One region of the Pseudarthrobacter sp. S3 genome, then DNA from elsewhere that is predicted to be linked to it. Evidence: riboswitches for the same ligand, from Rfam matches in the RefSeq annotation. Region 1 holds a riboswitch; each other region holds the start of a gene.
The links. Region 1 has a riboswitch for thiamine pyrophosphate ahead of ACQCSV_RS18865 (ECF transporter S component). Riboswitches for the same ligand answer to the same signal wherever they lie in the genome.
Positions count from the first base shown of each region.

Region 1 (7,773 bases):
ATCGTCTCCGGCCTCTGGCCGGCGCCGGTGGACGCCTGGGTCCAGCCCTACGCGGCGCTGTTCGCCTCCACCGCGTCCGACGCCGGCACACCGGCCGAGCAGGCAGGCCACCTTGCGCTGTGGCACGGTTTCACGGCATCCCTGGGACTGACGGCCCTCACGTTCGCGCTGGGTCTGGCGATGTACTTCGGACGAACCCTGGTGGCCCGCGCGCAGTCCCGCGTGCCCAGCTGGATCGACGGCGACCGCATCTACCAGCTCACCATCGGCGCCCTGGATGACACCGCCGTCTGGATCACGGGCCGCACGCAGCGTGGTTCGCTGTACTTCTACCTCGCCGTGATCCTCACCGTGGCATTCGTCCTGCCGCTGACGGCCATGCTGCTGGCGGGCAAGCCGCTTCCCGACAACCTGTACTTCATCGACCCTTACTCGCCGCTGCAGCCGGTGGTCGGGGCAGGGATTGTGATCGGCGCTTTGGCCGCGGTTAAGGCCAACAAACGGTTCCTCGCTGTGCTGATGGTGTCAGTGACCGGGTACGGGATCGCCCTGATGTTCGCGCTCCAGGGCGCACCGGATCTGGCCCTCACCCAGGTACTTGTGGAAACCATCATCCTGGTGGCCTTTGTCCTGGCCATGCGCAGCCTGCCGGCCGAACTCCGCGACCGGACCGGCGGCAAGTACCGGGTGATCCGCGTGATCATCGGGGCTGCGTTCGGAGTCACCATGGTCTTCGCCGCCATTCACGCCATGGGCGCCCGGGTGGCTGTCCCGGTGTCTCGGGAGTTCCCGCGCCTCGCCTATGAAGGCGGCGGCGGGCTGAACATCGTCAACGTGACCCTGGTGGACATCCGAGCCTGGGACACCTTCGGTGAAATATCCGTCCTGGCCCTGGCCGCCACAGGTGTGGCCAGCCTTATCTTCGTCCGCGACCGTGGAGACCGGAGCAGGGTCCCTGACACCATTGCCGAGGGCAGCGTTGGCCGCCAGGTTGCGGTGGATCCCGGGTCGCGGGACGCAGCAGCTCTGGCCATCAGCCGCAAATTCGCAGCGTCGGCCCGGGAGGCCTGGATCGTGGCGGGGCGCACCCTGGCACCGGAACGGCGCTCCATTATCTTTGAAGTGGTCACCCGGCTGATCTTCCACTCCCTGATCATCTTCTCGCTCTACCTTCTCCTGGCCGGCCATAACCTGCCCGGCGGCGGATTCGCCGGCGGTTTGACTGCCGGGCTTGCCTTGGCCATCCGGTACCTGGCCGGTGGCCGGTTCGAACTGCGCGAGGCCACCCCGGTCGGCGCCGGGACGCTGCTGGGGATCGGGCTCGCTACGGCGGCGGCGTCCGGTGTGGTGCCGCTGCTGCTGGGCGGCCAGGTATTGCAGACGGCCATCATTGAACTCTGGCTTCCGGTGTTCGGGGACATCAAGTTCGTCACGTCCACCATTTTCGACATCGGCGTGTACATCGTGGTGATCGGCCTGGTGCTGGACGTTCTGCGGAGCTTGGGCTCCGAGATCGACGAACACTTCGAAGAGCAGCGGACTGCTCCTGCCGAAGACCTGCCAACCGACCACGACCCTGCCGCTGCCCAGGTGCAGGAGCCCGTGGGCGTCCCCGCCGGCGCCCCCGCTACGGACCAAGGATGAGCGTCAACCTGACTCTGCTGACCGTCATGGGCGCCCTGTATGCGTGCGGCATCTACCTGATCCTGGAACGCAGCCTCACCCGGGTGCTGTTGGGACTGATGCTGTTGGCCAACGCCACCAACCTGCTAATCCTGGCCACCGGTGGCTATGCCGGGCTGGCGCCGCTGTACAACAAGGACACCGCCGCCCAGGAGTACTCGGACCCCCTTCCGCAGGCGCTGATCCTCACGTCGATCGTGATCTCCTTCGCCGTGACGGCCTTTATGCTCGGCATCATTTACCGCACGTGGGTCCTGGCCCGCCAGGATGAGATCCAGGACGACGTCGAGGACCTCCGCGTCGCCGAGACGCCCCGCTTCGATGCCGAGGATGATGCCCCTATCCCAGCCGAAACGTCCGAGTTTCCCCTGACCATGCTCGGCAGCGACGGGGGCGCCGTCTCAGACCACCCCCCGACGGCGGAGCGCCCGGAAGCGTCCGGCGGTTCCGTCACGGTCGGGGCCAAGGAGATTCCTGCCGCGGATGCCGCCGCTGAAGAGCAACCCGGCTCGCAGAACGTAACCCCTGGTCCCGAAGGAGGTGTGAAGTGAACATCGCAAGCTTTGCCCCGCTCGCCGTCGTTCTTCCCATCCTCGGTGCTGCCCTGGCCTTCCTCCTGATCCGGCACTCCCGCGCCCAGCGCGCGGTGAGCATCGGGGTGCTGTCCCTGACGCTCGTGCTGGAGTGCCTGCTGCTGGGCTCCGTGTGGGACGGCGGAACCGCCGCCGTGAACATCGGTGGCTGGCTACCGCCGTGGGGCATCACGATGGTGGTGGACCAGTTCTCGTCCCTCATGCTCGTGGTGTCGTCGGCCATCAGCCTCGCCGTGCTGGTCTATGCCACCGGGCAGGGCATGGCCGACGGCGACCACGACGCGCCGGTGTCGATCTTCCACCCCACCTACCTGATCCTCGTAGCCGGGGTCTCCAACGCGTTCCTGTCCGGTGACCTGTTCAACCTGTACGTCGGTTTCGAGATCCTGCTGACGGCAAGCTATGTGCTGATGACGTTGGGCGGAACCGGCCCGCGCATCCGCGCCGGTGTCACGTACGTGGTGGTCTCCGTGGTGTCCTCGGTGCTGTTCCTGATCTCCATCGCCATGGTCTACGGCGCCACCGGAACCGTGAACATGGCCGACCTCGCCATTAAGCTCGCGGACCTGGACGGGGGAACCCGGACCCTGCTGCACGTGATGCTCCTGGTGGCCTTCGGCATCAAAGCGGCCGTGTTCCCGCTCTCCTTCTGGCTGCCTGACTCCTACCCCACGGCGCCCGCGCCGGTCACCGCGGTATTCGCCGGCCTGCTGACCAAAGTCGGGGTCTACGCGATGGTGCGCACGGAGACCCTCCTCTTCCCGGGGGACAGCCTGAACACTCCGCTGATGGTGGCGGCGCTGCTGACCATGGTGGTGGGAATCCTTGGCGCATTGGCGCAAAGCGACATCAAACGTCTGTTGTCTTTCACCCTGGTGAGTCACATCGGATACATGGTGTTTGGGCTGGCTATGTCCTCGGTGGCCGGGCTTGGCGCCGCCGTGTTCTACGTGGCCCACCACATCACCATTCAGACCAGCCTTTTCATGGTCACGGGCCTGATCGAACGCCGTGGCGGCAGCTCTTCCGTGGACAGGTTGGCAGGCCTGGCCAAGCTGTCACCCATGCTGGCCCTGCTGTTCTTTATCCCCGCCATGAACCTGGCCGGGATCCCGCCGTTCTCCGGGTTCCTGGGGAAGGTGGGGCTCATCCAGGCGGGCATCGAACTGGGCACGCCGCTGGCCTACGCCCTGGTGATCGGCGGCGTGGTCACCAGCCTCCTGACCCTGCTGGCTGTCGCACGGGTCTGGAACCGCGCGTTCTGGCGCAAGCCCTCGGACGCCGAGCACCCGGACCCCGTCTTGCTGGCCGCGCCCGAGGATTCGGACACCGGCAGCCGGGCCGGCCGCAAGAACGTCACGCTGCTGCCCCGGACCATGGTGGGTTCAACGCTGGGCCTGGTGGCGCTGGGCGTGTCACTGACGGTCTTCGCCGGCCCGTTGTTCACCGTCTCGGACCAGGCCGCCCACGAAATGCTGGACAGATCCGCCTACATTCAGGCCGTTCTGGGCGAGGACACGCAGGTTCCCCCGATGGCCCTGAAAGACGGAGGAGGCAAATGAGCCGCCGGCGGATTTCCCTGCGCCAGGAACTGCCCCTGCTGGTATGGCTGGTGATCGTCTGGGGCGCCCTGTGGCAGGACCTCAGCCCCGGCAACCTGCTGTTCGGCGCGTTGCTGGCCGTGCTCGTGGCCCGGATGTTCTACCTGCCGCCGGTAGAAGTCAGCGGCCGCTTCAACATTCTTCACGCCGTGCCATTTGCCCTGCGTTTCCTGGGCAGGGTGGCGGCAGCGAGCGTTGAGGTCATGTACTTGGCGGCTGTCCGCGGCCCCCGGGTCATCAGCTCCGTCGTCGCAGTGCCGTTGCGGAGCCACCAGGACCTCATGGTCACCGCCACCGGGCATGTGATCTCCCTGATCCCGGGCTCCCTGGTGGTGGAAGTGGACCGGTCAACGTCCACCTTGTACCTCCACGGGCTCAACGTCAGCAGCCCGGAAGAGGTCGCGAACCTGCGCAGGGAAGTCCGCTCGATCGAGGCGGACCTGATCAGGATCATGGGTTCCCGCGAAGAACTCGAAGCAATCCGGCAGGAGGCCGCAGCATGATGCAGACCGTTCTGGCTGTTACGGCAGTCATTCTTTCGCTGGCAGCGGCGGGAGCCATCATCAGGATCTCCCGCGGCCCGTCGCTGCTGGACAGGGTGCTGGCCTCCGACGTCCTGCTTGCGATCCTCGGCGCGGCCCTGTGTATCGATATGGCCGTCAACCGGCACCTGAACAACCTGATGCTGCTGGTGGCGCTGTCCATTGTCGGCTTCATCGGGTCAGTGACAGTTGCGCGCTTTGTGGCCGACCGTCGGGAGCAAGCCAATGAATCCTGAGGCCGGCGTGGTTGATAACGTCATCGATACCGTGTCGGCGGTGTTCCTGCTGGTGGGTGCCCTCATGTCCCTCGCCGCCGCCGTCGGACTGCTCCGCTTTCCGGACCTGCTCAGCCGCATGCACGCGGCCACCAAGCCCCAGGTGCTGGGGCTGTTCCTGCTCCTTGCGGCCATCGGCCTGCAGATGCGCACCTGGTGGGTGTGGCCCGCGCTGCTCGTGGCCTGGATTTTCCAGCTGCTGACCGTGCCGGTTTCTGCCCACATGGTGGGCCGCGCCGGGTACCGCACCAAGCACCTGCACCGCGAGCTGCTCAGCTCCGATGAACTCGACGCCGTGGTTCAGAAGGCGGCACAATCCGCCCGGGATGACTCCTCCCGGGATGAAGCGGACGACGGCGGCCGGCGGGGCTGAGCCTCATTCGTCGATGCTAGTGTTCCGCCCCGCGCGCGAGTTTTTGTCCAGATAACACGGCGTCAGTGCCGGTTGGAGGCCTTTAGCTGGACAAAAACTCATGGGTTGGTGGTGCGCTTAGACGATGTCCTGGGACTTGGCGAAGCGGGTAATGGCCCGCTGTGTGCCGCGGTTGGCCAGCACCTGGATGATGGTGCTGACCGAGGCCGAAATAAGCGCGAACGTCAGCGCCGAGCGGAGGCTCGTGGGGGTGTCTTCATCCTTGCCGGTGGGAGGCTTCCGGCCCGTGGACTTTTCCCACACGGTATTGACCATCTTGGTGCCGACGAATCCGGCGCCGAGGCTGATTGCAGTGCCGAGCAGCTTGATGAACAGGTTCATTCGTTGAACTCCTTGTGAGCGGATCCGGGACTGCCTTTAGCCTAACCCGGCCGCATCGACTCCAGAATCTCCCGCAGGGCCTCCACCACGAGATCATGGTCCTGCTGTTGGGGCAGGCCCGAGACCGTCACCGTGGCTACGGCACCCACGCCGGTGACGTAGACCGGGAAGCAGCCGCCGTGGGCCGCGTAGACGGTTTCGTCGTACCAGCCGTGGTCCTCGATCCGGCCGCCGTGCAGCCGGCCGCGGAGGCCCACCAGCAACGACGGGATCTCATACCTGGCGGCGGTGCGCTGCTTCGCCCGGATCCAGTGCTCGTTGTCGGGGGTGGCCCCGTCCAGGGCAACATGGAAAAGGACCTGGTCACCCTTCGTGATGTCGATCGCGATAGGCAGCTGGCGCGATTTGCCGAGCTCCACCAGCAGCAGCCCCAGGTTGAGGGAATCATCCCTGGTGAAATGGGGAAACTGCAGCTCGCTGACCTCGCCCTCGATGCGGGCGATCAGGGCCTCCAGCAGCCCCGCCGGCTGGGGCACCGTCGCATCGGGATTGAACGCAGTCACAGTCGGGTTGTTGGCAGTCATGGCCCACAATCTACCCCGCCCGCGGTGTAAACTGGAGCACGCCCATCAGGGCAGATTTATTACGACAGGGGAGCGCCGCCGTCGGACATCACTGGCATTGCCAGGGACCCGCAGGCCGGCGCTGAGAGTGCGGACAGCCGCAGACCCTCGAACCTGATCCGGTTAGTACCGGCGCAAGGGAGTCGAGTTCTCGAAGGGTCCGGCAACGGCGGCAGCGCCGCTTACCGGGGCACTTTCCCCTCCTGTTCCTCAGGAGGACAATATGACAACTGCAGCATTCAAAAAGACCGGCAATACCTGGCGTGTTGTGGACATCGTGGTGGCGGCGCTCATCGCCATCACCGGCGGCGTGATCTTCTGGGCGTGGTCCCAAGCCGCCGGCATCGTTTCCGCACCGATGAATGCCGTTTACCCCCCGCTGACCGGCCTGATCGCCGGCGGCTGGATGATCCCGGCAGTGCTGGGCATGCTCATCATCCGCAAACCCGGCGCGGCGCTCTTCTGCGAAACTGTGGCCGCCACCGGCGAACTCATCATGGGCTCGCAGTACGGCGCCACGGTGCTGATCTCCGGACTCCTCCAGGGCCTGGGCGCCGAACTGGTGTTCTTCCTGCTGGTGTACGGCAACTTCCGGTTCAAATCCTCCCTGCACCAGAAATACAACCTCATCGCCGCTCTACTTGCCGGTGCCGGGGCGGGGCTGTTCTGCGGCCTCAACGACTCGTTTCTGCCGTGGGGCTGGAATATCGCCTACGAGCCGGGCGACAAGCTCGCCTACATCGTGTTCTGCACCATCTCCGGCGCGGTGATTGCGGGCGCGCTGTCCTGGATCGCCACGCGCGGCCTGGCCAAGACCGGTGTGCTGAGCTCGTTCGCGTCCCGGAAGGCAGCGTCGGAGCCCGCCTTCAACTGATGACCGCTTCCGACGCCGGCGCTTCCGGAGTGCGCCCCGCCACGGTATCCGCCCGTGGCTGGGGCTGGCGGCATGCCGGCCGTTCCGCCCCCGCCGTCCATGGGCTCGACCTCGACATCGCTCCCGGCGAGCGGGTGCTGCTGCTGGGCCCGTCGGGCGCGGGCAAGTCAACGCTGCTGCACGCGCTCGCGGGGGTGCTGGGGGATGAAGGAGACGACGCCGACGAAACCGGTTCGCTGCTGATCGACGGGGTGGTTCCCCGCGGGCAGCGCGGCCGCTCAGGCCTGATGCAGCAAGACCCCGAAACGCAGGTAGTTCTGTCGCGCCTGGGTGACGACGTCGCCTTCGGCGCCGAGAACCTCGCCGTTCCACGGGACGAGATCTGGCGGCGCGTCCATGAAGCGCTCGACGACGTCGGGCTGCGAAGTACCGGGGCCGGCGCTGTTTTGAACGCCAATGGCACTGGTGTGGACGCCGACGGCGGGCCAGGTGCCGCCGGGCTCCCGCTGGACCACCCGACGTCGGCTCTGTCCGGCGGACAGAAACAGCGTCTGGCGCTGGCCGGGATCCTCGCGATGCGGCCCGGGCTGATCCTGCTGGATGAGCCCACCGCGAACCTGGATCCCGCCGGCGTGCTGGAAGTCCGGGACGCTGTGGGCCGCTGCCTGGACAAAACCGGCGCCACACTCGTTGTGGTGGAACACCGCGTGTCCGTCTGGAAGGACCTGGTTGACCGGATTGTGGTGCTCCAGCCGGGCTCCGCTGCGGGCTCCGCAGGAAGTTTGGCCGCTACATCCGCTGTCCTCCTGGACGGGCCGCCGGATCAGG
Region 1 is NZ_CP189583.1:3,914,126-3,921,898, reverse strand. Features, by position in the region: gene ACQCSV_RS18905 (Na+/H+ antiporter subunit A) at 1-1,644, shown strand, start outside; gene ACQCSV_RS18900 (Na(+)/H(+) antiporter subunit C) at 1,641-2,234, shown strand; gene ACQCSV_RS18895 (Na+/H+ antiporter subunit D) at 2,231-3,838, shown strand; gene ACQCSV_RS18890 (Na+/H+ antiporter subunit E) at 3,835-4,380, shown strand; gene ACQCSV_RS18885 (monovalent cation/H+ antiporter complex subunit F) at 4,377-4,655, shown strand; gene mnhG (monovalent cation/H(+) antiporter subunit G) at 4,645-5,067, shown strand; gene ACQCSV_RS18875 (DUF4235 domain-containing protein) at 5,185-5,448, opposite strand; gene ACQCSV_RS18870 (heme-degrading domain-containing protein) at 5,490-6,032, opposite strand; TPP riboswitch at 6,089-6,230, shown strand; gene ACQCSV_RS18865 (ECF transporter S component) at 6,295-6,945, shown strand; gene ACQCSV_RS18860 (ABC transporter ATP-binding protein) at 6,945-7,773, shown strand, end outside.

Region 2 (7,773 bases), 1.3 Mb from region 1:
CAGAAGTGTGCGGTTTTGGCCGGTTCGGCGGGCAGAGTCTCGTCATGGAAGGCCTCCGCCGTGACGGGGTCCAGGGACAGCGCGAACTGGTCGCGCCAGCGGAACTCGAACCGGGCCTTGGACAGGGCGTCGTCCCGTTCATGGGCGCCGGGGTGGCCCTTGGCGAGGTCGGCTGCATGGGCGGCGATCTTGTAGGTGATCACCCCGGTCTTCACGTCGTCCTTGTTCGGCAGGCCAAGGTGCTCCTTGGGCGTGACGTAACAAAGCATGGCGGTGCCGTACCGGGCGATTTCGGTGGCGCCGATGGCGGACGTGATGTGGTCGTAGCCCGGGGCAATGTCCGTGACCAGCGGCCCCAGTGTGTAGAACGGGGCGCCCTTGCAGAGCTCCTGCTGGCGTTCCACGTTCTCGCGCACCAGGTGGAACGGGACATGCCCGGGACCCTCCACCATGACCTGCACATCGAATTCCCACGCCCGCTGCGTAAGCTCCGCGAGCGTGTCCAGCTCCGCAAACTGGGCGGCATCGTTGGCGTCCGCGGTGGCTCCCGGGCGCAGTCCGTCGCCCAGGGAGAACGCGACGTCGTACTTGGCGAAGATCTCGCACAGCTCGTCGAAGTGCGTGTAGAGGAAGTTTTCCTGGTGGTGGGCCAGGCACCAGCCCGCCATGATCGCACCGCCCCTTGAGACGATGCCGGTGACGCGGTTGGCCGTCAGCGGCACGTAACGCAGCAGCACACCGGCGTGGATAGTCATGTAGTCCACGCCCTGCTCGCACTGCTCAATGACGGTGTCCCGGAAGATTTCCCACGTCAGTGCGTTGGCCTCGCCATTGACCTTCTCCAAGGCCTGGTAGATGGGCACCGTGCCGATGGGCACGGGGGAGTTGCGGATGAGCCATTCCCGCGTGGTGTGGATGTCATCGCCGGTGGAGAGGTCCATCACCGTATCGGCGCCCCACTGGGTGGCCCACTGGAGTTTGTCCACTTCCTCGGCAATGGAGCTGGTCACCGCGGAGTTGCCGATATTTGCGTTGATCTTGACCAGGAACGCCTTGCCGATAATCATCGGTTCGGATTCCGGGTGGTTGATGTTGTTGGGGATGATGGCGCGGCCGGCAGCGACTTCGCTTCGGACAAGCTCCACGTCGCAGTTCTCGCGAAGGGCAACGAACTGCATCTCCGTGGTCACCACACCCTGCCGTGCGTAGTGCATCTGGGTGACGTTCCGGCCGTCGACGGCGCGGCGGGGCACCGGCTGTGCCCCCTTCCACTCCGCAGAGGCTGCGCCGCGCCGCACGGCCGACTTGCCGTCGTCGAGCAGGTTCCGTTCCCGTCCGCTGTAGGGCTCGGTGTCGCCGCGGGCGGTGATCCACTCCGAGCGGAACGGGTTAAGGCCCACCACCGGATCGCTGCCCGGCCCGGCCGTGCGGTAGGTCCGGAAAGGCCCGTTCGCCGAGCCGTTCGGCGACGGTTCCAGTGCGATCTCGGTCACGGGAACCCGGATTCCGGTGGCGTCATCAGTGATGAACGCCAGTGAGTGGGACTTCAGTGACTGGGTTTCAGGCTGGAACGTTTGATCCTGGTCGGCGTCAGTTTGGGCAGGGATCAGCTGTGTTTCTTGTGTATTCAATGAATACTCACTTCCTTCGCCGGCATTACCCGGACAGGTTCAACGGTCGCAGGCAGCGTCAGCCCGATCTCAGCCCTTACAAGGGCTCCCGTGTGGTCAACTCGAAACTACCACAGGCCGAGGGCGGCCAGGTGACGGCAATCACGGGACCGGGGTCGCAATCTGCCCCTCCAACCACTTGAATTAAATTGAAGCTTCAAGTAAATTAGTGGCATGGCCGCCTTCGCCCCGAAGGCCAACGGACCGGGAGCGTTCAATGACTGCAGAAGCCACCAGCCGGGATCTCCTTCCCGCCGACCTCTCCATGGGCACCGTCATGCTCAAGGTGGGCGACATGAAGCTGATGACCGACTATTACCAGCGCGCACTCGGCCTGGAGGTTGTGGCCGAAGAGGACGGCGGCGTCTACCTTGGCCGCCTTCAACGCCCGCTCGTCCATCTCGCGGCCGCCCCTTCGCTGATCCTTCCTGGCAGGGGAGAGGCCGGGCTGTTCCACACCGCGCTGCTCTTTGACAACCAGGCATCGCTGGCTGCCACGGTGGCCTCTGCGGCCCAATACGAACCCCGGTCTTTCACCGGCAGCGCCGACCACCTCGTCAGCGAGGCCTTCTACTTCAATGACCCCGAAGGCAACGGCATCGAACTGTACTGGGACAGACCCCGCGAAAACTGGTCCTGGAATGGGAAGGCTGTAGTGATGGACAGCCGGGCACTGCCGCCGCAGCGCTACCTCGAGCAGCACCTGACCCAGGAATCCGTGGCCGGCCAGCGGGCTAGCGAAGCCGGCGTGGGCCACGTCCACCTCCAGGTGGGCGACGTCCAGTCAGCGCACGATTTCTACGTGGGCACGCTGGGCTTCGAAAAGACCGCCGGCTGGCACGGGCAGGCGCTGTTTGTCTCGGCGGGCGGGTATCACCACCACATGGCCATGAACGTCTGGAACAGCCGCGGAGCCGGTCCCCGCAGGGACACCCTGGGCCTGGGCGAAGTGCTCATCGAGGTCCCTTCCGGGGATGACGTCGGAGCGCTCGCCGACCGCCTGATGGTCGCCGGTGTAGCCTCGCACCACACGGGCGCCGTGCTTCGCTTCGAGGACCCGTGGCGCAACAATATCCGTGTCGCCGTCCGCTGAGTGCGGATGCCAAAAGAGCGGCCTGCCTTGTACTAGGCTGATTCTGAACGGACGGGGCGGCACCTGATGCAGCCCTTCCGGGCCGCACCGTCGACGGAATAAGGGCTGTTCCCATGGGCTTCACTGAAATTTTTGTTTCCACTCACGATGCCGCGCTGAAGCGGGCCGTCGTCCTGGATGCGGGCGGCTCCCCGGCGGGCGAGGGTCTGCGGATTCCCGGAATCAGCGATTTCGAAATCGAGCAGCTCGGCGATCTTGCCGGTGCTGCGGTGCACGCCGGCGGCGCGGACTATGAACTGGCCATGGTGGACGTGGCGAGTGATTCCCTTCTCGGGGTTCCGCCGGCCATGGTGCGTGCGCTGGCCGACCTGCTCAGTTATGAGACTGAGGGGGAGGGTAATGTCCTGGATGACGTCGCTGAAAAGTGGGCCGCCCAGGATGACATGCCCTTCGGCGTGGCCGAGGCCCGGACGTACGTCAAGAAGGTCGCCGAGCTGGCGAACTCGATCGATGACGCCGCGCGCACCGGTGTCTACGTCTGGTCGTCGTAGGCCGGCCGTGGCCCGCCGGGTCCGACCGGCTGCCCCATCCCGACGTGTCAAGTCGAAATCCGGCCGCTGATCTGGCACAATAAACAGGTACTCGATCTGCGTGGCCCCTCTCTCCGCGTCCGGATCCTGTCCTTTGAACCCTCAAGTATGGCCCGCCCCACGGGTGCAGAACGTCGGTTTACCCCTTTTCTGAAACAGGAGTGACCACAAAAGTGGCCGTAAAGATTCGCCTTAAGCGCTTTGGCAAGATGCGCGCACCGTACTACCGCATCGTCGTCATGGACGCACGCTCCAAGCGTGACGGCCGTGCCATCGAAGAGATCGGCAAGTACCACCCCACCGAAGAGCCCTCATACATCGAGGTTGACACGGACCGTGCCCAGTACTGGCTCGGCGTCGGCGCGCAGCCGTCCGAGCAGGTTGCCGCGATCCTCAAGATCACCGGTGACTGGCAGAAGTTCAAGGGCCTCCCGGGCCAGGAAGGCACCCTGAAGACCAAAGCTCCGAAGGTTGCCTTTGTTGCCCCGGAGAAGGGTTCCGTGATTATCCCGGAAGCCATCACCAAGAAGTCAAAGCAGTCTGACGCAGCCGAGGCCCCGGCCGAAGCAGAGACCACCGAGGCTGAGTAGATTGCTGGCAGAAGCGCTCGAACACCTTGTCCGGGGAATCGTTGATTCGCCTGACGATGTCAAGGTCAGCTCGAAGAACAACCGCCGCGGGGACACCCTCGAGGTTCGTGTTCATCAGGATGACCTGGGACGGGTGATCGGCCGCCAGGGCCGTACCGCACGGGCATTGCGCACCGTTGTGGCAGCACTGGCAGACGGCGAACCGGTCAGGGTCGACGTCGTCGATACCGACCGCCGCCGTTAAGCGCTCAGCAACATCAGTTTTTGCTCCGGCCCTTCCACCAGCAACGGTGGAGGGGCCGGAGTGCTTTCACCACATCGCCTAATCCGGGCACGATCACAGACAGAGGAACAGATGCAGCTTCAGGTGGCACGAATCGGAAAACCGCATGGAATTCGCGGCGAAGTGACGGTCCAGGTGCTGACCGACGCTCCCGGGGACCGGTTCGTTCCCGGTACGGAGTTTGTGGTGGAGCCTGCATCCGCCGGCCCCCTCATTGTTGAGAGTGCGCGGTGGAATAAGGACATCCTGCTGCTCGCGTTCGAGGGAATCGAAACCCGCAACCAGGCAGAGACCCTGCGTGGCGCCAAGCTCTTCATCGAAACCGAAGAGCTGGACGAGGACGACGACGAAGGCTGGTACGAGCACGAGCTCGTGGGGCTCGAAGCCCGCGTGGGTTCGCGGGTAGTCGGCAAGGTCGCCGCCCTGCACACGTTGCCTGTCCAGGACCTGCTCGTGGTTGAAACACCGGACGGCAAGGAAATCCTGGTCCCGTTCGTGGAGCAGATCGTTCCCGAGGTCAATGTGGTCGGCGGTTTCGTCCTGCTGACTCCGCCGGACGGACTCTTTGAGGTCAACGACGGTGAAGCCGCTACCGGCGCCCCGGAGGAAAACGCGTAGATGAGAATTGACGTCGTCAGTATCTTCCCGGAGTACCTGGCGCCCCTGGAACTCTCGCTCATCGGCAAGGCCCGCCAGGACGGCCTGCTGGACCTGCGAGTCCATGATTTGCGTGATTTCACCACGGACAAGCACCGTTCAGTGGACGACACTCCGTACGGCGGCGGTGCCGGCATGGTGATGAAGCCCGAGCCGTGGGCGCAGGCGTTGGCTGCTGTCGCCGGCGCCGGTCAAGCCGAAGCAGGCGCCGAGGCCGCGGGGGGAAAGCCCGCCAGGCCGGTACTGATCGTCCCTTCGCCGGCTGGGGAGCGCTTCAGCCAGGCCCTGGCGTATGAGCTCGCCGAAGAGGACCAGCTGGTTTTCGCCTGCGGTCGCTATGAGGGCATCGACGAGCGTGTCACCGAGTGGGCGGAAGAGTACTTCAGAGTTCGCCCCATGAGCCTTGGCGACTATGTCCTGAACGGCGGCGAAGTGGCCGTTCTGGCGATGGTCGAAGCCATCGGCAGGCTGCTGCCGGGCGTGGTGGGCAACCCTGATTCGTTGGTGGAAGAGTCACATTCGGACGGGCTGCTGGAATACCCCGTATACACCAAGCCCTCCAGTTGGCGGGGCAGGGAGGTCCCTGCCGTTCTGCTGAGCGGCAACCACGGGAAGATCGCTCAGTGGCGCCGCCACGAGCAGTACCGGCGGACGGCGAAACGCCGCCCGGACCTGCTGGAAACGTTCGACGCCGGGAAGCTGCCACGTGCGGACCGGACGGCTTTTGGCGACCTCGGGTACGACGTCGTCGACGGTCACCTCCGGGCGCGGCGGCAGGCCGGGACCAACCACGACGCCGGAACCGACCCGTCAGCCTGAACCGGCGCGGCAGCGGTCGGCGGCGGTTGGCTGTAGGCCTGTGAGTGTGGCAAAATTAGTCTTTGTGTCTGCTGGGTCCGCACCTGCCACAGGGGGAGCGCCACCAACAGCTGGACACCCCGGGACCTTCAATCAGTGAAGGAACCGGACCCACTTAACTTTCGGCGGTAACTCCCGGGGCTTCCGGGCCTGCCCGCCGTGACCCAAAGTGAATGACCAGTGGCGTTCACCAGGAGTGCAATCATGCATATTCTCGATTCCGTAGATGCAGCCTCGCTGCGCACCGATGTTCCCGTCTTCCGCGCGGGTGACACCCTCAAGGTTCACGTGAACATCATCGAAGGCAAGAACTCCCGTGTCCAGGTATTCCAGGGCTTCGTCCTGGGCCGCCACGGCGACGGTCTGCGCGAAACCTTCACCATCCGCAAGGTCTCCTTCGGCGTCGGTGTGGAGCGTACCTTCCCGGTACACTCCCCGATCATCGACAAGATCGAGGTCGTCTCCAAGGGTGACGTGCGTCGCGCAAAGCTGTACTACATGCGCGATCTGCGCGGCAAGGCTGCAAAGATCAAGGAAAAGCGCGACTTCCAGCCCAAGAAGTAAGTCCCCAGGGACCTACAACGCAGGCCCCAGCCGGCCCAGGCCAGCGCCGGAGCCCTTCGCAACAGCGCCCCAGGAATACGGATCATGGACCAGACAAAACGCCAGCCCAGAAGAATGGGCTGGCGTTTTGTGTTTCTGGCGGTTCTCCTGGCCGTGGCTGTCAGCGGCCTGGTTCGTTCCCTGTTGCTGGATGTCTACTACATTCCGTCCGAATCCATGGAGCCGGTCCTTGCGGACGGGGACCGTATCCTGGTCTCAAGGACAGACTTCCACACCGAACCCATCCGGCGAGGCGACATTGTGGTCTTCGATGGCAGGGGATCGTTCGCTCCCCTGAACAGTGGGGAGGGCCCCCTTCTGGATTCCGTGGCCGCGGCTGGTCAGTGGCTAGGCCTGGCCGGCAGTGACACCACGTACGTGAAGCGAGTTATTGGCCTGCCGGGGGAGACCGTGGTCTGCTGCGATGCAGGCGGAAAGATCACCGTCAACGGTGAGGCACTCGATGAGCCGTACCTGTTCGACGGAGACAGCCCAAGCAAGCAGAACTTCATCGCGGTGGTGCCGGACGGGAGACTGTGGCTGCTCGGTGACCATCGCTCGGCATCTGCTGATTCGCGCAGCCTGCTCGGTGCGCCCGGCGGTGGCATGGTGCCGATCGACCGTGTCATCGGCAGGCCGGTCCAGATCGTCTGGCCACTTGATAGATTTGCTGCAGTACTACGGCCGCCAGCGGCAGGATCAACGACAGAGGACGCACAGTAAATGCCCGAGAACAATGCCCGGACACCCGAGCCGCCTCGCGACGGCGCCCCTGGTGCCAACGCCGACGGTATGTCCGCCAATACGATTTCCGGCGGCAGGACCTCCGACGGTGTGATTGCCGAAAACGTTATTGACAACCGCGGCGACTCAGACGACGTGGCGGTCGGCAGACCGTCGGCGCCATTGTCCGGCAGGCGATCCGCGGCTCCGACTACAGAGCCCGCCGCGCACAGCCAGCTCTTTGTCTGGCTGAAGGAGGTCGCCACGGTGGTGGTGATCGCCGTGGTGCTGTCCTTCCTGATCAAGACCTTCCTGTTCCGCGCGTTCTATATTCCGTCTGAATCCATGGTCAGCACCCTGGACGTCAACGACCGCATCTTCGTGAACCTGCTTGTTCCGGAGCCGTTTTCCCTCTCTCGCGGAGACGTTGTGGTGTTCCGCGACACCAAGGGCTGGCTGAGCACCGTGCCGGATGAAGCGAAGGGGCCATTCACCTGGGTCCAGGACGGCCTGACATTTGTGGGACTGCTCCCGGACAACTCCGAGCAGCACCTCGTCAAACGAGTGATCGGGCTGCCCGGTGACGAGGTGATCTGCTGCGACGACGGAGGTAAACTGACCATCAACGGATCCCCTCTTGATGAAGCCTATGTCAACGGGGCTGAAGTGCCGCAGATCCGTGCCTTCGACGTCGTTGTTCCGGAAG
Region 2 is NZ_CP189583.1:2,603,718-2,611,490, reverse strand. Features, by position in the region: gene thiC (phosphomethylpyrimidine synthase ThiC) at 1-1,631, opposite strand, end outside; TPP riboswitch at 1,626-1,733, opposite strand; gene ACQCSV_RS12540 (VOC family protein) at 1,888-2,763, shown strand; gene ACQCSV_RS12535 (hypothetical protein) at 2,877-3,314, shown strand; gene rpsP (30S ribosomal protein S16) at 3,527-3,943, shown strand; gene ACQCSV_RS12525 (RNA-binding protein) at 3,945-4,187, shown strand; gene rimM (ribosome maturation factor RimM) at 4,299-4,844, shown strand; gene trmD (tRNA (guanosine(37)-N1)-methyltransferase TrmD) at 4,845-5,702, shown strand; gene rplS (50S ribosomal protein L19) at 5,946-6,305, shown strand; gene lepB (signal peptidase I) at 6,390-7,067, shown strand; gene lepB (signal peptidase I) at 7,068-7,773, shown strand, end outside.
Region 2: another riboswitch for thiamine pyrophosphate. It lies ahead of thiC (phosphomethylpyrimidine synthase ThiC); the one in region 1 lies ahead of ACQCSV_RS18865 (ECF transporter S component).

Region 3 (7,773 bases), 960 kb from region 1:
GTCACGCAGCAACTGGTAGACGCCGCCGGCCGAGACAGCACCATCGCCTGTCCCGGCGAGCGCGTCCTCCCGTTGCGTCGCCCCGATCACCACCGTGCCGTCCCCTCTGGGAACGATGTAGACCGGCACACCATGGACTATTCCGCGGACTGTCGAGGTGAGGAGCGGACGCAGGTGCTCCGGAACAGCAAGGCGCAGGATGTCACCGTAGACGGGTCGCAGGGGCAGGTGCAGCCCAGCAGGCAGGCCTTCCAGCGACCCCGCCGCCAATCCGTTGGCCACAATCGTCTCCCCGGCGTGGACAGTTCCGCCGTCAGCGAGCGCCACGCCGCAGATGCGTCCGTCCTCCCAAAGAACGGCAGCGGCCCGCTGGTCAACGGCGAATCCCCCGCGGGCACCGGCCACGGCGGTTTCTGCTCCCGGTTCGTGGACGGCCAGGACTTCCTGGAGGCACGCCACCAGCTTCCGTGGATCCACCTGATGGTCTGCGGGGATGTCCAGGGCACAGGAGATGGCCGGGCTGAGCAGGGATTCCCTGGACCTGGCCTCACGGACAGTCAGGGGTTCCACCACCAGGCCGCTGGCCTGCTGTACGGCCCGGAGGTCCATCAGCGCCCTGCGGTCCGCGGCGTCCGCGCCGATGGCGAGGGTCGGCGTCGTCAGGTATCCGGTCTCGCCAGCCCCTGCCAGGGCGAGGTCTGCCGCGAAACCGGGCCACAGGCCGGAGGATGCAAGCATCAGCTCCAGGAGGTCTCCCTCCTGATAGTGGAGTTCGCTTACAGGTGCCAGCATGCCGGCGGCTGCCCAGCTGGCGCCTCTCCCGGGCGCGTCATCGATCAGCACAACGGAACGGCCGGACCGCCGGGCCTCCCAGGCTATGGCGTGGCCGATGACTCCACCGCCGATGACCGCCACGTCGGCGAGCAGCACCGGGTCCGGTCGGAATGATGCAGTCTCAGGCGGGCTGCTTATTGCGGGGGGCATATGGTTCCTTCCCTACGCCGGTACTAGCCGGATCAGGTCAAGCGGTCGGCTCTGACGCCCTCTCAGCCCGGCCGCTTTGTGACGGCTGCAACGGGCTCCCGCAGTACCTGCCCAGTTTAGGGGAATTAGGCTGGTTTCCATGAACTCGCAATCCTTCGCCGCTGCAGGCACGCCCTCAGCCAGCTCTTCCACACCCGAATCCTCGATCTCAACAGATCCCACCGGCGGCATAGGCCCGGGCCTCCCGCACAGCGCCCGGCTGTACCTCTGCACCGACTCACGCCGTGACCGCGGCGACTTTGGCGAGTTTGTGGACGCGGCTTTTGCCGGCGGCGTCGACATCATCCAGCTCCGCGACAAGGCGATCGAGGCGGCGGAGGAGCTGGAGCTGCTGGCCGTGCTTCAGGCCGCGGCCGAACGCCACGCAAAGTTATGGGCCGTCAATGACCGTGCAGATGTCGCTATGCTGTCCGGCGCCCCCGTCTTCCACATCGGGCAAAAAGACCTGCCGGTCGCTTCCGCCCGCGCCCTGCTTGGGGCACCCACAGCGGTCGGGCTGTCCACGCACACCGCCGAACAGATCGAAGGCGCCATCCGGCTGTCCGGCGGGCTGACGTCCGAACGCGGCCTGGACTACTTCTGCGTCGGACCGGTCTGGGCCACTCCCACCAAGCCCGGCCGGGCCGGCGTCGGCCTTGAGCTGGTGCGGTACGCTGCCGAAGCAGTCCGCGCTGCCGGCGGCGCCCAGGCCACCTTGCCCTGGTTTGCCATCGGAGGCATCGATCTTGGCAACGTGGAGCAGGTAGTGGAGGCCGGTGCCGGCAGGATTGTGGTGGTGCGTGCCATCACCGAGGCCCCCGATCCCGCAGCGGCGGCTGCAGCACTCGTGGCGGCCCTGGACGCAGGCGCATCCTGACAATTCCCCGCGTGGCGGACCGTGGGCGTGCACGATCCATGCAAATCGGGCTAACCTGATTTTCGTGTCACATCATCGGTTGGCCCCCAATGTCCACGAGCAGACCAACGAGCTCGCGGCGGCACTGAGCGCCCTGCGGACCGAGCTGGAACTTCCCGGAACCTACCCGGCGGAGGCGGTCCGGGACGCGGAAGCGGCGGTGGCCGCACACGAGTTGCCGGGCGCTGACCTGACAGAGGTGGACTTCCTCACCATCGATCCGGCGTCCTCCACTGACCTGGACCAGGCGCTGTTCATCGAGCGCGCGGACGCTGGCTACCGCGTGCTCTATGCCATCGCTGATGTGCCGTCCTTTGTCCGCCCCGGCGGCGTGCTGGATGCAGAGACCCGGCGCCGCGGCCAAACGTTCTACGCCCCGGACGGCCGGATCCCGCTGCACCCTGAGGTCATCAGCGAAGGAGCCGGCAGCCTCCTGGCCGGGCAGCTTTGTTCCGCCTACGTGTGGGAGTTCGGGCTGGACAACACCGCACAGGTCTCCACGGTGAGTATCCGCAGGGCCACCATCCGCAGCAGGGCCAAGCTGAGCTACAAGGGAGTCCAGGCCGAACTCGACGCCGGGACGCCCGCTCCCGTGCTGCAGCTCCTGAAGGAAGTGGGGCTCAAACGGGTTGAACTGGAGCGGCAGCGTGGCGGCGCCAGCCTGAACATGCCTGAGCAGGAAATCGTGCAACTGCCCGACGGCGGCTACCGGATTGCCGCGGCACCGCAGCTTCCGGTGGAGGACTGGAACGCCCAGATTTCCCTGATGACCGGAATGTCGGCGGCGAACCTCATGTTGGCGGGAAAAGTTGGCATCCTGCGCACCATGCCGGCGCCGGACGAGCGCTCACTGCGCCACTTCCGCCTCCAGACCGAGGCCTTGGGCAAGCCGTGGGACGGCAAAATCAGCTACGGCGAATACCTCCGCAGCCTTGATCCGACAGTGCCCCGGCAACTGGCCATCCTGCACTCCGCCGGCATGCTGTTCCGCGGCGCCAGCTACACGGCGTTTGACGGCACCGTCCCGGACGACGCCGTCCAGTCCGCCATCGGCGCCGCCTATGCCCACACCACAGCACCGCTCCGGCGCCTTATCGACCGCTTTGTCCTGGTAATCTGCGAAGCCTTGAGCAACGGCAAGCCGGTACCGGACTGGGCGCGGGAAGCCCTGCCGTCCCTGCCGGAGATCATGGCCGGATCCGACCAGTTGGCATCGCGGATGGAGCGCATGGCGCTGGACACGGTGGAGGCCGCGCTGTTGGTCAACCATGTGGGCCAGGAATTCGAAGCGATCGTGATTTCCGGCTCCAAGCCACAAAAGGACAACGGAAACGGTAACGGGAAAAACGGCAACGGAGCCAGGAACGGCGCTGCGAAAAACGGGGCTGCGAAAAACGGGAACGGCCCCTCGGGGATCATCCAGATCGCCGAACCCGCCGTGACGGCACGCTGCGCCGGCGACCTGCAATCGGGCACAAAGGTGCGGGTCCGCCTGATCTCCTCCGATATTGCCGCGCGAGAGGTCCACTTTGAGCTGCTGGCCTGAACCATCAGTGCCCGGCCTGATCGGCCCAAAGCCGGGATTCCCGGTCCTTGCGGCTAGACTGAAGAAGTAGATATGGATGCCCGGTCGTTGATTTCCTTGATTTTGAATTCAACAAGCCCGCCCCTACGCGATCTTGAGATGCACCCGTTGGTCACCAGTGCCAGCATTTTGATAGCCCGCGATCGGCTTCCACTGGATTTGCTTGCGCGCCAGAGCGTGCTCCGGAACGGCCATGTTGGCCGGCCCGTTGAGCAGGCAGCGCCAATGCCCAAATGAATAAGGAAACTCCCCTGTGAGTGAATTGCATACCCACCAGATCCTGACTGACGACTCCGGCATCGAGACGATCGAACCCGAAGAAACCATCATCTCGGACGAGAAGCCGCACGAGATTGAGGAAAAATCCTTCGCTGACTTCAACGTCCGCGCCGACATCGTGGAATCCCTGGCCGACGCCGGGATCACCCACCCCTTCCCCATCCAGGCCATGACACTGCCCGTGGCGCTTTCGGGCCACGACATCATCGGTCAGGCCAAGACCGGCACCGGCAAGACCCTCGGCTTCGGCATCCCCGCCCTGCAGCGCGTTGTGGGTCCGGACGACGCCGGCTATGACAAGCTCGCAGTTCCCGGCGCACCGCAGGCCCTGGTCATCGTGCCCACCCGCGAACTGGCCGTCCAGGTGGCCAACGATCTCCAGAACGCCTCCCGCAAGCGTAACGCCCGCATTACCACCATCTACGGCGGCCGTGCCTACGAGCCCCAGGTGGAGGCCCTGCAGAGCGGCGTCGAGGTGGTCGTCGGTACTCCCGGCCGCCTCATTGACCTTTACAAGCAGAAGCACCTCGTCCTGAAGAACGTCAAGATGGTCATCCTTGACGAGGCCGACGAAATGCTGGACCTCGGCTTCCTCCCGGACGTGGAAACGCTGATCGCCGGTACCCCCGCGGTTCGGCAAACGCTGCTGTTCTCCGCCACCATGCCCGGCCCGGTCATCGCCATGGCCCGCCGCTACATGACGCAGCCCACGCACATCCGGGCCGCTGATCCGGACGACGAGGGCCTGACCAAACGCGACATCCGCCAGCTCATCTACCGTGCCCACAGCATGGACAAGATCGAAGTTGTGGCCCGCATCCTGCAGGCCCGCGGCCGCGGCCGCACCATCATCTTCACCAAAACCAAACGCACCGCCGCGAAGGTTGCCGAGGAGCTGGTGGACCGCGGCTTCGCCGCCGCCGCCATCCACGGTGACCTGGGCCAAGGCGCCCGCGAGCAGGCCCTGCGCGCCTTCCGCAACAACAAGGTGGACGTCCTGGTGGCCACCGACGTCGCCGCCCGCGGCATCGACGTCGACGACGTTACGCACGTCATCAACTACCAGTGCGTCGAAGACGAGAAAATCTACCTGCACCGCGTAGGCCGCACGGGCCGCGCCGGCAACAAGGGCACGGCCGTGACCTTCGTTGACTGGGACGACATGCCGCGGTGGGGCCTGATCAACAAGGCCCTGGGACTCAGCGTCCCGGAGCCGGTGGAAACGTACTCCTCCTCACCGCACCTCTACGAAGAGCTGGACATTCCGCAGGGCACCAAGGGCCGTCTGCCCCGCAACAAGCGCGTGCTGGCCGGCGTCGACGCCGAGGTCCTCGAGGACCTGGGAGAGACCGGCAAGAAGAACACCCGCCCCAGCGGTGGCCGCGATGGCGGACGCGACAGCAGCAGCCACGATGCCGGCCGCACCGGTGGACGCGACAGCAGCAGCCGCCGCACCGGCGAGCCCGGCGGACGCTCCGGTGACCGCCGTCGTCGTACCTCTGATGCGGCGACGGCCGGCACCAGCCCCGCCCCGGAACCGGCCGCTGCGGCTCCAGCCGACGCCGAAGTGGACCCCCGTGCCCGCCGCAGCCGGACCCGCACCCGGCGCCGCAACGGCGAAGTAGTGGCTGGCGCCAACAACGGCCCGCAGCAGCGCAGCACCGAGGCATAACAGCGTCGATGACTGACACCGTCTGGGCGCCGGACGGCAGCAACCTGGTGGTTCACGCGGACAACGCGGAGTTCCTCCCCTCGCTGCCGGACGGCGCCTTCACCCTGATATACGTTGACCCGCCGTTCAACACCGGCAGGGTTCAAAAGCGCCAGGAAACGCGGATGGTGCTGAACACCGACGGGGATGGCGACCGCGTGGGCTTCAAGGGGCGTTCCTACGACACCATCAAGGGCGCCCTGCACCGTTACGATGACGCCTTCAGTGACTACTGGTCGTTCCTGGAACCCCGGCTCGTGGAAGCCTGGCGGCTGCTGGCAGACGACGGCACGCTCTACCTCCACCTGGACTACCGGGAAGTCCACTACGCGAAGGTAATGCTGGACGCCATCTTCGGCCGCGAGTGCTTCCTCAACGAGATCATTTGGGCCTACGACTACGGTGCCCGCGCCAAGTACCGCTGGCCCACCAAGCACGACAACATCCTCGTGTACGTCAAGAACCCGGCGAAATACCACTTCGACAACGCAGAGGTGGACCGCGAGCCCTACATGGCCCCAGGCCTGGTGACTCCGGCGAAGCGGGAGCTCGGGAAACTGCCCACCGACGTCTGGTGGCACACCATCGTCTCCCCCACGGGCAAGGAAAAGACCGGCTACCCCACGCAGAAGCCCGAGGGCCTCATCCGCCGTGTGGTGTCGGCGTCAAGCCGGCCCGGGGACTGGTGCCTGGACTTCTTCGCCGGTTCCGGGACCCTTGGCGCCGTGGCGGCCAAACTTGACCGGAGGTTCGTGTGCGTGGACCAGAACCAGCCGGCCATCGATGTGATGGCCAAGCGGCTGGGTACCAAGGCAACGTTTACCTCGTTCCCGTCCATCTAGGCTCTGGCCCGTTTACTTAGGTTTTCTTGGTAGTCGTTTCAGCGGCCAATTGGGCATCTTCCGTTTGATGACGCGTGGGTTGGTGCGTTGCCGGCGCGAGGGTAATAGTTCGTTCAGGATTTCCTGGCAGAATGCGGTGAAGGCTTCGGCCAGGCGTTTAGGGAGAAAAGGCCGATCCCGGGCCCGGGGTCTGTAGTTGTTCCGCCTGGCCTTCGGGGTCGGGTAGACCCAGGACTCCCGACACGGCAATATATTCTGTGTGCGATAGTTCGGGCTTGGCATCCACTTTCTGACCAACAAACCCGCGGAAATCCAGGGTTTTCATCGCCGCTACTCGCTGGCGACACCACCTTAATTTTCTCGCAAATCGTGGCCTGGTCACCGGACATTCGACGGCAAGAACCCCGGATACCTGCGGATCTGTTACCTACTGAGATTCGTCGTGTCCAGAGCCCTGAGACCGCGGAAAGGTAGGAACCGTCCTCGACTTCCTCGAGTACGGGCAGCACGGCATTGGCCCTGACCCACCACAACAGGGCCGCCCCGATTCCGGCTCTGTCCTTCCCAGCCGTGTACGAGAAGAACCCGCGGTCTGCCATCGCCAGCATGTCCTCCTCCAGCCTGTGGAGGAGGCCCGGATACAGGGCTCTTCAAGGTTCCCGGGGAATGGTCTGCTGAGATGAACGCTTATGCTGCCATCCGGGCTGCACTTCTCAAGAGGATACGCGATTTGTAGTTGTCCGGGTTCCGGTAGCCTCGCGCCGTGCGTTTGATGTGCTTTATCGCTGTGTTATTCGCCTCGACTTTGGCTGTTGTCGCGCCGGTGACAATGAGGACTTCGATCTCATTCCACCAGCGGCAGACGGTGCGGTAGAGCCTGTTGGTCTCCGGGCATTGCTGCCCGTTCCACGAGGTCAGCAAGCGCGTTCTTCGCCGCACCCGCGTCCTCCAGGGAACTTGTGTTCAGTAGGGTGCGGAGCTGCTCCTTCACCTGCCAGGCGACCTCGAGGCTGCCCGTCGGGTCATCAGCGGCGAACACCCCGGCGAGTCGGTGGCGGGCGCGTTCTGAAAGGTTTTCGTTTGCTTTCAGCAGCAGCATCCGGTTCGCCCACGCCGGGTCCGTGGCCCTGCCCCGCCGGCCCCTTACCTGCTGGGACAGGCCCTGACGGACCGTGGTGAGCATGTCGTTGGCCAGCATCGTCACGTGGAAAAGATCCACCGACACCGCCGTGCGCGGCAACCACATCCGCAGCGCCTTCCGGAACGCCGCGGACGGGTCAATCGCGACGACCTGCACCCCCAGCCGCCAGTCCAGCGGCCGGGCGAAGAGCCAGTCGCCGACACCCTTGTGGTCGCGTCCGTCCACGATGCCCAGGACCTGCCCGGTGTCCAGATCCACGATCGTTGTCATCCACGG
Region 3 is NZ_CP189583.1:2,956,261-2,964,033, forward strand. Features, by position in the region: gene thiO (glycine oxidase ThiO) at 1-984, opposite strand, end outside; TPP riboswitch at 977-1,096, opposite strand; gene thiE (thiamine phosphate synthase) at 1,124-1,900, shown strand; gene ACQCSV_RS14130 (RNB domain-containing ribonuclease) at 1,965-3,485, shown strand; gene ACQCSV_RS14135 (DEAD/DEAH box helicase) at 3,778-5,475, shown strand; gene ACQCSV_RS14140 (DNA-methyltransferase) at 5,484-6,356, shown strand; partial or broken gene ACQCSV_RS14145 (IS4 family transposase) at 6,785-7,000, opposite strand; gene ACQCSV_RS14150 (transposase) at 7,044-7,295, opposite strand; gene ACQCSV_RS14155 (ISL3 family transposase) at 7,201-7,773, opposite strand, start outside.
Region 3: another riboswitch for thiamine pyrophosphate. It lies ahead of thiO (glycine oxidase ThiO); the one in region 1 lies ahead of ACQCSV_RS18865 (ECF transporter S component).

Region 4 (7,773 bases), 1.4 Mb from region 1:
CCTTGCCTGCGCTGTGCTGTCCAGGCCGTGGGGCGTGGCGCTGGGCTGGATCCTGCAGATTGTGCTGATCCTGACGGGCATTATTGAGCCCATGATGTTCCTTGTTGGCGCGCTGTTCGGCCTGGCCTGGTGGTATGGAATCCGCACCGGCATCAGGATTGATTCCGAAGCCGCAAAGCGCGAACGCGAACAGGCTGAGTGGAGCGCCTCGCAAGGGGACGCCCCGGAAGCCTCGTAGAATTGTCCCAAAACCCACCCATTACGCATTGGAGCAGCTATGACCATTGAGCGCACCCTGGTACTGATCAAGCCCGACGGCGTTGCCCGCAACCTCAGCGGCGCCATCCTGGGCCGCATTGAGGCCAAGGGCTACACCCTGGCTGAACTGAAGAAGGTCGACGCCAGCCGGGAACTATTGGAGCAGCACTACGAAGAGCACGTGGGCAAGCCGTTCTACGAGCCCCTCGTGGAATTTATGCTCAGCGGACCGGTTGTGGCCGCGATCTTCGAAGGCCACCGCGTCATTGAAGGCTTCCGGTCCCTGGCCGGCACCACCGATCCCACCACTGCCGCCCCCGGCACCATCCGTGGCGACTTCGGCCGCGACTGGGGCCTGAAGGTCCAGCAGAACCTGGTGCACGGCTCCGACTCCGTGGACTCGGCCGAGCGCGAAGTCAAGATCTGGTTCCAGGACTAAGTCCACCCGCCAGCTGCGCGAACGGACACTTGAGGCCCACAGCGCGAACGGACACTTGAGGCCCCGGGAAACCGGGGCCTCAAGTGTTCGTTCGCGCTTGTTCGTTCGCGCCGTTTGTGCGTCTTCCGGGGCCCGCGTTAGAAGCCCGACGGTCCGGCAAACACCTGGATGAACGCGAAGAAGATGCTGGCGATGACGGCCACGTACAGCAACGCCGTGATAATCCAGCCTGATTCGCCCAGCACACGTGCTGCTGCTGACGGGACGGGGATGATGCCGTGGACGACGTTACGGATGGTTACCCAGACGAAGAGCGGTATCATTACGGCCCAGACGATCATGCAGAACGGGCACAGGATGCGGATGTCGTAGAGGGCCTGGAACCAAAGCCACACCACAAACGCGAAGCCGAGCGTGACGCCGGTCTGGAGTCCTGCCCAGTACCAGCGGGCGAACGTGGCGCCGGACAGCAGGGCCATGCCCACAGTGATGATGACAGCGAACGCCACGATGCCCATAAACATGTTGGGGAACCCGAACGCCGAGCTCTGCCACGTCTGCATGACCTGGCCGCAGGAGATAAACGGATTCACGTCGCAGGCTGTTACGTGATTCGGGTCCTCCAGGAGGGCGATCTTTTCAAGGACCAGTGATCCTGAGGCCAGCCAGCCAATGGCGCCGGTGATGACCATCAGCCAGCCGAACGGCCGGTTACGTGCCATCGGCGGCACAGTCCCTGGCGAGTCGGGCAACGGCTCTGCCGCACTGGAGGCAGCCGGCGTGTCGGTGCCGTGGGAGGAAATGCTAGGCATGGTGTGTGGCGTCCTTTGCTTCGGGTGCTCCTTGCCCCGATTGTAACGCCGGCGGCTGGAAGGAGCATTCAACCGGGGCCATCACCTACGGATCCGTCGCCCTTGCTTCCGTCGCCCTTGCTTCCGCCGCCTTCAGCCCGGGTGTGAGAGAATGAAGATGGCTGGAGGCCGACCCACATGCGGACTCCGGTCCGGTGGCTTGTTTCAAGACCGCCAATGATGAGCAGGGCAGGCTTCGGATTCTCTGATCCGGCTTCCCGCAATTCCATTGGTCGGCACCTGGTTGTGGCGTGTAGAACAACGGGTTTCAGGACACAGCCGACGGCTCCCACGGGCTGCCGCACCCCTCTGCCGGTGCGAACCTGGGAGTATCCACTTGACTTCTGTCAACGCCCGCGGGTTTTGACAATATGTGCCCCAACGGGTGCCGGATGTGGCGGTGCGTCAGGGGCAGGAGTGTTGCCACATATGCAAAACGAACAAGCACCAGCCGTTAATGATGAAGCCGTTGCCGAAGTTACCGAAGCGCCCAAGAAGGTCGCCCGGACGCGCCGGAAGGCAGTGCCGAAGGCTGCGGAGGAAGGGCCCGTAACTGACGCCGTCGAGGCTGAGCCTGCGACGGACGCCGCGCCGGAGCCCAAGGTGCCGGTTCGCCGGACCCGCGCACGTAAGAAGGTGGACACCGCCGAACCGTTGCCGGCGTTCGCTGCTGAGGTTCTGGAGACAGCTGACGCCGTTGTTGCCGAGACGGGCGTAGAGCCTGCTGTGGTCGAACCCGCCGCCGAAGCCGCAGCCTCGGAGGTTGCAGCCCCAGAGGCTGCAACGGAGACCAAGCCCGTCCGCCGACGCCGCGTTGCCACGCGCAAAACGTCGGCCCCCGACGTCGCCCCCACGGCCGTAGACCTGACAGCTCCCGCGGAGCAGGCAGCCGCCGAAGCAGCAGTAATTCCGGCCCCGGACGCAGCGGGAGCCGCAGCTGCGGAAGCTGCCGCGCCCGCAGCAACCGCCGCCGCCGCGCCCGTCAAGGCGGCCGCCGTCGACGCTGCCGCCGCGCAGGCTGGAGAACCGGGTGCTGCCGAGTCTGCCGGCCCGTTCAGTTCACTGTTCCTTGAGCCGGCGTCAACCACGTCGGTGCTTTTCCAAGCCCCTGACCTCAGCAGCGCGGTCCGTCCGGCACCGGCTGCCGCCGTGGCTGAAGAGCCGGAAGAGGACGAGGCCGAAGACGGTGAAACGGACGACGCCAGCGGCCGCCGCAGGCGCCGCAGCCGTGGCCGGCGGGGACGCAGCCGTACCGGCGAAAGTGATGCTGACAGTGACAACGAAGGTGAAGACGGCGCAGCCGAAGAAGCTGATGAGGAATCCGCCGGGCAGGCCGACGAAGGCGTGACCTCCCGTCGCCGTCGCCGTCGCCGCCGTGGCGACCAGGATCTGGAACTGACCGGCGGAGAAGGCGACGACCCGCCCAACACGGTGACCCGCGTCCGTGCGCCGCGTGCAGCCACGGAAGCGCCGGTCAACAACCGCGTCACATCCGTCAAGGGTTCCACCCGCCTCGAAGCCAAGAAGCAGCGCCGCCGCGAATCCCGTGATACCGGCCGCCGCCGCACCGTCATCACCGAGGCCGAGTTCCTGGCCCGCCGCGAATCAGTGGACCGGCAGATGATTGTCCGCCAGCGCGACGACAGAATCCAGATCGGCGTCCTCGAAGACGGTGTGCTGGCCGAGCACTTTGTCTCCAAGACCCAGCAGGACTCCCTGATCGGCAACGTCTACCTCGGCAAGGTGCAGAATGTGCTGCCGTCCATGGAAGCGGCGTTTGTTGACATCGGACGCGGCCGCAACGCCGTCCTTTATGCCGGTGAAGTGAACTGGGAAGCCGTTAACCTCGAAGGCAAGCAGCGCCGGATCGAAAACGCGCTCAAGTCCGGCGACACCGTCCTGGTCCAGGTCACCAAGGATCCCGTGGGCCACAAGGGTGCACGCCTGACCAGCCAGATCTCGCTGCCCGGCCGCTACCTCGTCTACGTGCCCGGCGGCTCCATGACCGGCATCTCCCGCAAACTGCCCGACGTCGAGCGCAACCGGCTCAAGCGCATCCTCAAGGACCGCCTCCCCGAGCACGCCGGGGTAATTGTTCGCACCGCTGCCGAAGGCGCCTCGGAAGAGGAGCTCACGCACGACATCAACAGGCTGCGCGCGCAGTGGGAGGGCATCGAAAGCCAGTCCACGTCGACCAAGATCCTCGCGCCCGAGCTCCTCTACGGCGAACCGGACCTCACCATCAAGGTGGTCCGTGACGTCTTCAACGAGGACTTCTCCAAGCTTATTGTCTCGGGTGAAGAGGCCTGGGACACCATCGAGGCCTACGTCACGTACGTTGCCCCGGACCTCGTGGGCCGCCTGGAAAAGTGGACCAAGGACCAGGATATCTTCGCCGCGTGGCGGATCGACGAGCAGATCCACAAGGCCCTGGAACGTAAGGTCTTCCTGCCTTCGGGCGGCTCGCTGGTCATTGACCGCACCGAAGCCATGACCGTAGTGGACGTCAACACCGGCAAGTTCACCGGCAGCGGTGGCAACCTCGAAGAAACCGTCACCAAGAACAACCTCGAGGCAGCTGAAGAAGTGGTCCGGCAGCTCCGGCTACGGGACATCGGCGGCATCATCGTCATCGACTTCATAGACATGGTCCTGGAATCCAACCGGGACCTGGTTCTTCGCCGCATGGTGGAGTGCCTGGGCCGTGACCGGACCAAGCACCAGGTTGCAGAAGTGACGTCGCTGGGCCTCGTGCAGATGACGCGAAAGCGCATGGGTACCGGACTCCTGGAAGTCTTCGGGGAGCAGTGCGAATCCTGTGCAGGCCGCGGAATCGTCACCCACGACGACCCCGTAGAGCACCGCCGCGCCAATACCGTAGCCGCTGAGCACCATGTGCACCACGTGCAGCGGGTGGACAGCCGGCAGGAACCGCGCATCAACGATCAGCATGGTGACAGCATGCGCGCTGACACCATGCGCACCGACAGCCAGCGCCCGGACAGCCAGCGCTCGGACAGCCAGCCGGGTGGCCGCACTGACCGGAAGCGCCGCCGCGGACGTGGCGGCCAGCAACTGGAAACGGCACCGGCAGCGCCGGTGCAGATCCACACGGTCCACCCGGAACCCAGTGACGCCGAGCGCCACGCCAAGGCCGAGGCCACGCGGGCCGCGCTTGCGAACATTGCGGCCGCAGCCCACGCTGCGCACGTGCACGACGACGAAGTGGCTCGCGCATCAGCTGCGGCGGGACAAGCTCCGGCTGCACCAGTGCCGGCTTCGCGGCCCGAGATGGACTCCAATGGCCGTCCGGCCGCTGTGCTGACGTTCGGCGGCGAGCAGGTGGTGCTGCCGTTCGTGGCCCATCACGAGGACCAGCCGCACGCACCGGCCCTGACGCTTGACCGCCTCGCGGAGGCCTTCGCCCACCTTGGCGAGCCAGCCCCTGTCGTGGAAAACGAGCCGTCCGCAGTCCAGGCAGCTGCAAGCCAACCGGGCGAACCTGCCCGTCAGCACCAGCCGGCAGTGGCGGAGGAGGATTACTCCGACCACACCGAGGCGCCCCTCGCCCGCCGTCCCCGGCGGAACCGGAGCGCCAGCCGTGCCCAGGGCGCAGCCAACGCCACGTCTGTGGAGCATCACGAAGCCGGTCCGGCGGCTGCCGCTGGACACTCCCACGCCGCCAAGGCCCCGGAGTCCGTCAAGGTGGCTGAGAAGCCTGCGGCCATCAACGCGCCTATCATCCTCGGTGTTGGGGTTCCGGCCTCGGAGCTCTAACGAAGCAGCAGGGCAAGCCTCTACAACGGCGCCCGGACGTGTCTGTGAATCACAGGCTGCGTCCGGGCGTCCTGCGTTAAATCCCGAGGGACGCTAGGCTGGTGACTGACACGGGGTGCCGCGCAGAGAGCCGGCTGAGATCCACACCCGTTGAACCTGTCCGGCTAGCACCGGCGAAGGGATGTCTCCTTTGGCTTCAAGTTCTGTCCTTCCTCCTGCAACGCCCGCGGCGGTTCTGCCGGATATCTCAGCAAACCAGGGTGAGGTCCGGCCTGCGCCAGGCCGGTCTGGCAACGTCCAGGTGCTGCGTGACGTCCCGCGGGTGCTGTCCATTGCCGGATCGGACCCGTCAGGCGGCGCGGGCGTCCAGGCCGACCTCAAAAGCATTGCGGCTCTTGGCGGCTACGGCATGGCGGCCATCACTGCACTGACAGTCCAGAACACCCAGGGGGTGCAGGCGGTTCACGTGCCGCCGGCATCCTTCCTGGGCCAGCAGCTGGACGCCATCAGCGACGACATCACCATCGATGCGGTCAAGATCGGCATGCTCGGCGATGCTGCGGTGATTGGCGTGGTCCGGGACTGGCTGGAAAAGGCGCGTCCCGCCGTCGTCGTTCTCGATCCGGTGATGGTGGCCACGAGCGGTGACCGGCTGCTGCAGGAGTCTGCCGAGGCAGCTCTGCGGGAGCTGCTCCCGCTCGCTGACCTGATCACCCCCAACCTGGCCGAATTGGCCATCCTGGTGGGGGAGCCGCAGGCGCGGGACTGGCCTGATGCGCTCGGACAGGGGCAGCGGTTGTCCGCCGCGGCCGGTGCCACGGTCCTGGTCAAGGGCGGCCATCTCGACGGCGGTGCGTGCCCGGATGCCCTGGTCAACGCCGCCGGGCTGCTCGCCCAGGAGGTAGTGGAAGTGAGCGGTGACAGGATCCCAACCCGCAACAGCCACGGCACCGGCTGCTCGTTGTCGTCGGCTATGGCTACGGCCCAGGCCAGGCTGGGGAACTGGGAATCCGCGCTACGGCAAGTGAAGCCTTGGCTGGTCGGCGCACTGCAGGCCGCTGATCAGCTGGAGGTGGGCGGTGGCCACGGCCCCATCAACCACTTCCACCACATGAAACAGGTTCCGGCAGCCGGCGAATTCGCCCAGACGCTCCAGCGGGCGTCGGCGCCGGATCTTGCGGCCATCTACGGGCTGGATTTCATCCGCGACCTGGCGGGCGGCACGTTGGCTGAGGAAGAGTTCGGCTACTACCTTGCGCAGGACGCCATCTACCTGAACGGCTATTCGCGGGTCCTGGCCCGGGCCAGTGCGCTGGCGCCCACGGAAGCCGCGCAGACGTTCTGGGCAAAGTCTGCCCGGCAATGCCTTGAGGTCGAATCCGAGCTGCACCGCACGTGGCTGAGCACCAGGACGGTGGACTCCGCCCTTGGCCCAGTCACCAAGTCCTACGTGGACCACCTGCTGGCAGCCTCGGCCTCCGGCAGCTACGCGGTCCTCGTCGCTGCGGTGCTGCCGTGCTTCTGGTTGTACGCCGAGGTGGGACAGACCCTCCACGCGGAGTTCCTGGCCGCCGGTGCACCGAAGGAACACCCCTATGCCGACTGGCTGCGGGCCTACGCTGACGAGGACTTCGCGCAGGCCACCCGCGACGCCATCGCCTTGGCTGACGAGGCCGGCCGGAGCGCTTCCGCGGATGAACGTGCGGCGATGCTCGTGGCGTTCAGGCAGTCGTGCCGGTTCGAAGTGGAATTCTTCGACGCGCCGCGAATTCATTCCTGACAGTCAAGGGCCCGCGTGGCCTGTACGATAGTCAGGCACGGTTTCGGATTGTCAGTGCAGTACCTGCTTATGGGTCCTAGCACAGACAACCGACCGTAACCAGCCTCATTTGCGGCCGAAGGCAAAATTAGCGTATTCTAGATCTTCGGTGCTTACGCCAACACTTGGGTTACGACCCCACGGCGTTGAGGCACAGCGAGAACCCGGCCGATTATTGAATCGGGTTCAGCACGCAAATTTAGTAATAAACGTCGAGAGAAGTGAGTTCCCAAGTGGTGTACGCGATTGTCCGCGCAGGCGGCCGCCAAGAGAAGGTTTCCGTTGGAGACTTCGTTACCCTGAACCGCGTCCCCGGTGGAGCCGGCAGCACTTTTGAGTTGCCCGCACTGCTCCTGGTAGACGGTGACAAAGTCACCTCTGCTGCTGCGGACCTGGCCAAGGTAACGGTTACGGCTGAGATCCTCGAAGACCTCCGTGGTCCGAAGATCGTCATCCAGAAGTTCAAGAACAAGACCGGTTACAAGAAGCGCCAGGGTCACCGTCAGGAATTGACCAAGGTCAAGATCACGGGTATCAAGTAACTCTTCGTTACTGTTCAGGTTCTTCAGCAGATTCCCCAGAATTTAAAGGCAGGCATTTCAAATGGCACATAAAAAAGGCGCGAGTTC
Region 4 is NZ_CP189583.1:2,523,822-2,531,594, reverse strand. Features, by position in the region: gene ACQCSV_RS12135 (DUF4233 domain-containing protein) at 1-238, shown strand, start outside; gene ndk (nucleoside-diphosphate kinase) at 278-697, shown strand; gene ACQCSV_RS12125 (vitamin K epoxide reductase family protein) at 835-1,509, opposite strand; gene ACQCSV_RS12120 (Rne/Rng family ribonuclease) at 1,978-5,325, shown strand; TPP riboswitch at 5,427-5,524, shown strand; gene thiD (bifunctional hydroxymethylpyrimidine kinase/phosphomethylpyrimidine kinase) at 5,507-7,105, shown strand; gene rplU (50S ribosomal protein L21) at 7,378-7,686, shown strand; gene rpmA (50S ribosomal protein L27) at 7,748-7,773, shown strand, end outside.
Region 4: another riboswitch for thiamine pyrophosphate. It lies ahead of thiD (bifunctional hydroxymethylpyrimidine kinase/phosphomethylpyrimidine kinase); the one in region 1 lies ahead of ACQCSV_RS18865 (ECF transporter S component).